2 regions of the Pseudomonas sp. SDO5591_S426 genome follow, and region 2 is predicted to be linked to the other one. Evidence: predicted binding sites of a transcription regulator. Region 2 holds the regulator's gene; the other holds the start of a gene.
The links. Region 2 encodes sigma-54, which starts transcription at its own class of promoters, with help from an activator protein. Its sites were predicted from a motif close to ANTGGCATNNANNTTGCTNT; they were not measured.
Positions count from the first base shown of each region.

Region 1: the regulator sigma-54 is predicted to act here: its motif matches at 2,045-2,064, upstream of ACW9JC_RS23030 (DNA translocase FtsK).

Region 1 is NZ_JBSVXD010000151.1:9,536-13,617, reverse strand. Features, by position in the region: gene ACW9JC_RS23045 (arginyltransferase) at 1-233, opposite strand, end outside; gene aat (leucyl/phenylalanyl-tRNA--protein transferase) at 291-971, opposite strand; gene trxB (thioredoxin-disulfide reductase) at 1,035-1,994, opposite strand; gene ACW9JC_RS23030 (DNA translocase FtsK) at 2,314-4,082, shown strand, end outside.
Region 2 is NZ_JBSVXD010000091.1:4,829-8,910, reverse strand. Features, by position in the region: gene lptC (LPS export ABC transporter periplasmic protein LptC) at 1-94, shown strand, start outside; gene lptA (lipopolysaccharide transport periplasmic protein LptA) at 81-629, shown strand; gene lptB (LPS export ABC transporter ATP-binding protein) at 629-1,354, shown strand; gene ACW9JC_RS18005 (RNA polymerase factor sigma-54) at 1,535-3,028, shown strand; gene hpf (ribosome hibernation-promoting factor, HPF/YfiA family) at 3,103-3,411, shown strand; gene ptsN (PTS IIA-like nitrogen regulatory protein PtsN) at 3,424-3,888, shown strand; gene rapZ (RNase adapter RapZ) at 3,891-4,082, shown strand, end outside.

The sequences.
Region 1 (4,082 bases), on a different contig from region 2:
GTGAATTGGGCTACAGGAATGCGCGCCGGTACGCACGCATTGCAGTTCTGGCAATGGGGGCGATACAAGTGGTCGCCACTGCGACGAAAACCCATTTCCGACAGGTCTGCATAGACATGCACATCCATGGGCTGGCTAGGGTCGAGGAACAGGGTCGTGGCCTGCTCCTCAGGCAGATAGCTGCAAGAGTGGGGCTGAGTGGCATAGAACTTCAAACGCGCCAACTCGGTCATGATCAACCCTCGGGATAATGCTTTCGATTAAGTGTAAGCCACGCGCGCAAAAGTCGCTCAGCAAACCCAGGTTGCGCGGCTGGGTTGATCCAGATATTGCGACAGATAACCCGCAAACGCGCTGCGCGGGATCGCCCTGGCGCCCAGGCTGTGCAGATGGTCGGTGGGCATCTGGCAGTCGATCAGGACAAAGCCTGAGTCTTTCAGATGTCGCACCAGGGTGGCAAAGCCATATTTGGAGGCATTGTCGGCGCGGCTGAACATGGATTCGCCGAAAAACAGCCGCCCCATCGCCAGGCCATACAGCCCGCCGACGAGCGTGCCCTGATCCCAGACTTCCACCGAGTGCGCGTAACCGCGCTTGTGCAGTTGCAGGTAGGCGTTCTGCATGGCTTCGGTGATCCAGGTGCCGTCGGCGTAATCCCGTGGCGCGGCGCAGGCGCTGATGACTGCGGCAAAATCCTGATCGAAGGTCACTTGATAGCGTTGCTGGCGCAGCAATTTGTTCAGGCTGCGGGACACATGCAGTTCGTCGGGAAACAGAACGGTGCGCGGGTCCGGCGACCACCAGAGAATCGGCTGACCTTCCGAGAACCATGGAAAGCAACCGTGGCGGTAGGCCTGAATCAACCGATCGGCAGACAGGTCGCCACCGGCGGCCAACAGGCCGTTGGGGTCGCGCATGGCTTTTTCCAGCGGCGGGAAAGTCAGGGAGTTGCGTTGTAACCAAGTCAGCATGGCGTCCGGGCTTGCAGAAGGGGAGGGCGGTGGCGAGCTTGAGGCTCGCCACCCAGTGTGCCGTTAAACGACGGGAATGTCGTCGAGGTATTTTTCCGCATCGAGGGCTGCCATGCAGCCGGCCCCGGCGGAGGTGACTGCCTGGCGATAGACGTGATCGGCCACGTCGCCGGCCGCAAACACACCTTCGATGGCGGTTGCGGTGGCATCACCTTCGCTGCCGCCCTTGACCAGCAGGTAACCGTCGCGCATTTCCAGTTGGCCGACGAACAAGTCGGTATTGGGTTTGTGGCCGATAGCGATGAACACTCCGGAAACCGCCAGTTCCTTGGTTTCGCCGGTATGGCTGTCGCGCAGGCGGGCGCCGGTCACGCCGCTGGCGTCACCCAGTACTTCATCCAGATTCTGGTTCCAGTGCAGGCGGATGTTGCCATTGGCGGCTTTCTCGAACAGTTTGTCCTGGAGGATTTTCTCCGAGCGCAGCTTGTCGCGCCGGTGAATCAGGTGCACTTCGCTGGCGATGTTCGACAGGTACAGGGCTTCTTCAACCGCCGTGTTGCCGCCGCCGACCACGGCAACCACTTGCTTGCGGTAGAAGAATCCATCGCAGGTCGCGCAGGCCGAAACCCCTTTGCCGGCAAATGTCTCTTCCGATGGCAGGCCCAGATATTGCGCGGAAGCGCCGGTGGCGATAATCAGCGCGTCGCAGGTATAAGTGCCGCTGTCGCCGGTCAACTCAAACGGGCGCTGTTGCAACTTGGCTGTATGGATGTGGTCGTAGACGATCTGTGTGTCAAAGCGTTCGGCGTGTTTTTGCATGCGTTCCATCAGGACCGGGCCGGTGAGACCTTCGACATCACCAGGCCAGTTATCGACTTCGACAGTGGTGGTGAGCTGGCCACCTGCCTGTATGCCGGTGATGACAACGGGTTTGAGGTTGGCGCGGGCGGCATACACGGCTGCGCTGTAACCGGCGGGGCCGGAACCCAGAATGATCAGACGGTGATGTTGCACTGCGCTCATAAAAACACCTCATAAGCCTTTGTCACAAAAGAGAATGCATGCTCAAATTGAGTCGCATGCAATGTGCTTTTGACTATGCTGCATACAAGTGTTGCCAGCATGGCATTGGATGAGCAAACCCGTACAATGCCTGGCTGTAACAGTGTTTGTAACAAAATAAGCGATGCGCTTCGTGTTTATAAAAACCGGGGCGCAGTGTTAAAAGTAGTACCAGTTAGGCCTGTTAACTTTTTTACCTGCCTGGATTGGGCAGTTTTTTGCCGTTTTTTTAAAGACATTCATCAGATGGACGCGCCTTGGGCGCAGGAAAAGTAGCGTTTTGAAGAAATCCACCGAAGCACCCAAAACAGTCGTTCCGCTCTGGCGCCAGCATTTGCACTACCGCCTCAAGGAAGGTGCATTGATCGCCATCGGTGCGTTGTGCCTGTTTCTGATGATGGCCTTGCTGACCTATGGCAAGGACGATCCGGGTTGGAGCCACAACAGCAAGATCGACGACGTGCAGAACTTCGGCGGTCCGGCGGGCTCCTACAGCGCCGATATCCTGTTCATGGTGTTGGGTTACTTCGCCTATATCTTCCCGTTGTTGCTGGCGATCAAGGCTTATCAGATCTTCCGTCAGCGCCACGAGCCGTGGCAGTGGAGCGGCTGGCTGTTTTCCTGGCGTTTGATCGGCCTGGTGTTCCTGGTGCTGTCCGGTGCTGCGCTGGCTCATATCCATTTCCATGCCGCGACCGGTCTGCCGGCTGGCGCTGGCGGTGCACTGGGCGAAAGCCTTGGCGACCTGGCCAAAAACGCGCTGAACATTCAGGGCAGCACGTTGCTGTTCATCGCTCTGTTCCTGTTCGGCCTGACCGTATTCACCGACCTGTCGTGGTTCAAGGTGATGGACGTCACCGGCAAGATCACCCTCGACCTGTTTGAACTGTTCCAGGGCGCCGCCAATCGTTGGTGGGCGGCCCGTACCGAACGCAAGCAACTGGTCGCGCAATTGCGTGAAGTCGACGATCGTGTGCACGACGTGGTCGCGCCGACCGTCAGCGACAAACGCGAACAGGCCAAGGTCAAGGAACGCCTGATCGAACGTGAGCAGGCCCTGAGCAAGCACATGTCCGAGCGCGAGAAGCAGGTGCCGCCGGTTATTGCGCCGGCGCCGGTCAAGCCCGCCGCGCCGAGCAAGCGTGTCGAAAAAGAGAAACAGGCACCGCTGTTCGTCGACAGCGCTGTGGAAGGCACCTTGCCGCCGATCTCGATTCTCGACCCGGCAGAAAAGAAACAACTCAATTATTCGCCTGAATCCCTGGCTGCGGTTGGCCATTTGCTGGAAATCAAGCTCAAGGAATTCGGCGTCGAAGTCACCGTGGATTCGATTCATCCGGGCCCGGTGATTACCCGTTACGAAATCCAGCCTGCGGCCGGCGTAAAAGTCAGCCGCATCTCCAACCTGGCCAAAGACCTGGCACGTTCCCTGGCCGTGACCAGTGTGCGTGTCGTGGAAGTGATTCCGGGCAAGACCACGGTCGGTATCGAAATTCCTAACGAAGACCGGCAGATCGTGCGCTTCTCCGAGGTGCTGTCGACCCCTGAGTACGACAACTTCAAATCGCCGGTCACCCTGGCCCTGGGCCACGACATCGGTGGCAAGCCGGTCATCACTGACCTGGCGAAAATGCCGCACTTGCTGGTGGCCGGCACCACCGGTTCCGGTAAGTCGGTGGGTGTGAACGCGATGATCCTGTCGATCCTGTTCAAGTCCGGCCCGGAAGACGCCAAGCTGATCATGATCGACCCGAAAATGCTCGAACTGTCGATCTACGAAGGCATTCCGCACCTGTTGTGCCCGGTGGTTACCGACATGAAGGACGCCGCCAACGCCCTGCGCTGGAGCGTTGCCGAGATGGAGCGCCGCTACAAGCTGATGGCGAAGATGGGCGTGCGAAACCTGTCGGGCTTCAACGCCAAGGTCAAGGAAGCCCAGGACGCTGGCGAGCCATTGAGCGATCCGCTGTACAAGCGCGAGAGCATCCACGACGAAGCACCGCTGCTGCAAAAGCTGCCGACCATCGTGGTGGTGGTCGACGAATTCGC
Region 2 (4,082 bases):
CGGTGTTTCGACTGGCAAGGGAATGAAAGCGTATTTGAAAGAAAGCAGGATACACCTGCTATCGAACGTAAGAGGACAGTATGAGGCTCGTTAAAACCCTCCCTATTTTGCTCAGTCTGGGCGCAGCACTGGGAAGCGTGAGCGCCTGGGCCCTGCCGGACGATCAACAACAGCCAATCCGCATTCAGGCCGACGATGCCCAACTGGACGACAAGAATGGCGTTGCCACCTACACGGGCGATGTGATCATCACCCAAGGCTCGATGAAGGTTACCGGCAATAAAGTAACCATGACCCGCGCCCCGAGTGGCGACATCGACGTGGTGACCTCGGTCGGCAACCTGGCCTACTTCGAGCAACTGCAAACAGCGGGCGACACCAAGCCGGTTCAGGGTTGGGGTGTGACAATCCAGTACCACGCTACGCAAAACCGCGTTGTACTGATCGACAAGGCCAAGGTCATCGACAAGGACAACAACGTCACCCAAGGCGAGAAAATCGTCTACGACACCGAGAAGAAGCTGGCGAGCGCCGGTCGCGCCACAGGCAGCAAGGTGACCGAGTCGCGTCCGCGCATCGACATGGTCATCCAGCCGAAAAAGAAAACCGACGAGCAAAAGGCCCAGTAATGGCAACTCTGAAAGCTCAGCATCTGGCCAAGAGCTACAAGAGCCGCCAGGTCGTGCGCGACGTCAGCCTGTCGATCGACAGCGGTCAGATCGTCGGCCTGCTTGGCCCCAACGGCGCCGGCAAGACCACCTGCTTCTACATGATCGTCGGCCTGGTGCAGGCTGATCAGGGTCGCGTGCTGATCGACGACCTGGACGTCAGCCACCAGCCCATGCACGGTCGCGCGAAAGCAGGTATCGGTTATCTACCGCAAGAAGCGTCGATCTTCCGCAAACTCTCGGTAGCCGACAACATCATGGCGATCCTCGAGACCCGCAAGGAACTCGACAAGGCCGGTCGTCGCAAGGAGCTGGAAAGCCTGCTGCAGGAGTTCCACATCAGCCACATTCGCGACAACCTCGGGATGAGCCTGTCCGGTGGTGAACGCCGCCGCGTGGAAATCGCCCGGGCACTGGCCACCAACCCGAAATTCATCCTCCTCGACGAACCATTCGCCGGCGTGGACCCGATTTCGGTAGGCGACATCAAACAAATCATCCATCACCTCAAGGCCAAAGGCATTGGCGTGCTGATCACCGACCACAACGTCCGTGAAACCCTGGATATCTGCGAAACCGCCTACATCGTCAACGATGGCCAGCTGATCGCCGAAGGTGACGCGGAAACCATCCTGGCCAACGACTTGGTCAAGGAAGTCTACCTGGGTCATGAGTTCCGCCTGTAAGGGCTTGCCTGGCTAGTCGACCGAGCGCTTGTCTCGATAAAAAATCAAGATCTTTTTATTGTTACAGCGCTCTAGGCAAACACTGCAATTTCGGGCATATAATTTGCTTATGTTTGGCGCCTCGGCGCCCTGTAGTGGATGGCGCATGTGCGCCGGCGAATAAGGTGTTAAGCCCCTGCCATGAAACCATCGCTAGTCTTGAGAATGGGCCAGCAGCTGACGATGACACCGCAGCTGCAACAGGCCATCCGCCTGCTCCAATTGTCGACCCTGGATCTGCAACAGGAAATCCAGGAGGCCCTGGAGTCCAATCCGATGCTCGAACGCCAGGAAGAAGGCGACGACTTCGATAACACCGACCCCTTGGCCGACAACGCAGAACAGAAGCCCAACGCTGACATTCAGGAACCCTCCTACCAGGAAACCGCGCCGACGGTTGATAACCTCGAAGAAGGCGACTGGAACGAACGCATTCCCAACGAACTTCCCGTCGATACCGCTTGGGAAGACGTCTACCAGACCAGCGCCAGCAGCCTGCCGAGCAACGATGATGACGAGTGGGATTTCACCACCCGCACGTCCGCCGGCGAAAGCCTGCAAAGCCACTTGCTGTGGCAACTGAACCTGGCACCGATGTCCGACACCGATCGCCTGATCGCCGTTACCCTGATCGACTGCATCAACAATCAGGGCTATCTGGACGAAACGCTCGAGGAAATCCTCGAAGCCTTCGATCCGGAACTGGACATCGAACTGGACGAAATCGAAGCCGTCCTGCACCGCATCCAGCAATTCGAACCTGCCGGCATCGGCGCCCGAAACCTGGGCGAGTGCCTGCTGCTGCAATTGCGTCAGCTGCCGGCCAAAACGCCGTGGCTGGCCGAAGCCAAGCGCCTGGTCACCGATTACATCGACCTGCTCGGCAGTCGCGACTACAGCCAGTTGATGCGCCGCATGAAGCTCAAGGAAGATGAGCTGCGCCAGGTGATCGAACTGGTCCAGAGCCTCAACCCGCGTCCGGGTTCGCAAATCGAATCCACCGAGGCCGAGTACGTCGTTCCCGACGTCATCGTGCGCAAGGACAACGAGCGCTGGCTCGTGGAGCTCAACCAGGAGTCTGTGCCACGGCTGCGGGTCAACGCCCAGTACGCCGGCTTCGTGCGCCGCGCCGACACCAGCGCCGACAACACCTTCATGCGCAATCAGTTGCAGGAAGCCCGCTGGTTCATCAAGAGCCTGCAAAGCCGCAACGAAACCCTGATGAAAGTGGCCACCCAGATCGTCGAGCATCAGCGCGGCTTCCTGGAGTATGGCGATGAAGCGATGAAACCGCTGGTCCTGCACGACATCGCTGAAGCGGTCGGCATGCACGAATCGACAATTTCCCGGGTGACCACGCAAAAATTCATGCATACCCCTCGGGGCATATATGAACTGAAATACTTTTTCTCCAGCCACGTCAGCACCTCCGAAGGCGGCGAATGCTCGTCCACGGCGATCCGCGCGATCATCAAAAAACTGGTTGCCGCTGAAAATCAGAAAAAGCCGTTGAGTGACAGCAAGATCGCTGGTTTACTGGAGGCACAAGGCATTCAGGTGGCTCGCCGCACCGTCGCCAAGTACCGCGAATCCCTCGGGATCGCGCCTTCGAGCGAACGCAAGCGGTTGATGTAGAGCCACGCCACAGCGTTCCAGTGGCAGATCATCTGGTCTGCCGCTTTATGCACTGGCAACGAAGGAGAAGCTGTATGCAAGTCAACATCAGTGGACACCAACTGGAAGTGACCGAACCTCTTCGCACCTACATCGGCGAAAAACTCGAACGATTAGAGAGGCATTTCGACAAGATCACCAACGTGCAGGTCACGATGACCGTCGAAAAGCTCAAGCAGAAAATCGAAGCCACGCTGCATATTCCCGGCAATGAAGTGGTCGCCAACGCGGAACATACCGATATGTACGCGGCGATCGACGCACTGACCGACAAGCTGGATAAACAACTCAAAAAGCATAAGGAAAAGACCCAGAGCCTCCTCCAGGGCGCTACCGGTCGTTAACACTCCCTACCCATGATCCGACTTGAAAGCATCCTGACCCCCGGCCGTTCCCTGGTGAACGTGCCGGGCGGCAGTAAAAAGAAAGCCCTCGAGCAAATTGCCAACCTCATCCATCGCGAAGTGCCGGATCTGGCCATGCAGGATGTCTTCGAGAGCCTGGTCGCCCGTGAAAAACTCGGTTCAACCGGTTTTGGCAACGGCATCGCCATCCCCCACTGCCGTCTCAAGGGCTGTACTTCGCCCATCAGCGCCTTGATGCACCTTGACGCCCCTATCGATTTCGACGCCATCGATGGTGCCCCGGTCGACCTGTTGTTCGTTCTACTGGTCCCGGAAGCCGCTACCGATGCGCACCTGGAGCTGTTACGCCAGATCGCCAGCATGCTCGACCGCAAGGAAGTGCGCGAAAAACTGCGCAGCGCCCCGAGTAATGAAGCCTTGTATCAGGTTGTCCTGGACGAGCAAAACGGTCATTAATCATGCGCTTGATCATCGTCAGCGGTCGCTCCGGCTCAGGTAAAAGTACCGCCCTCGATGTTCTTGAGGACAATGGTTACTACTGCATCGACAACTTGCCTGCGGGGTTACTGCCGGAACTGGCCGAACGCGCGCTGATTCACACTGAGCTGTCACAGCCGCTGGTAGCCGTGTCCATCGATGCGCGCAACCTG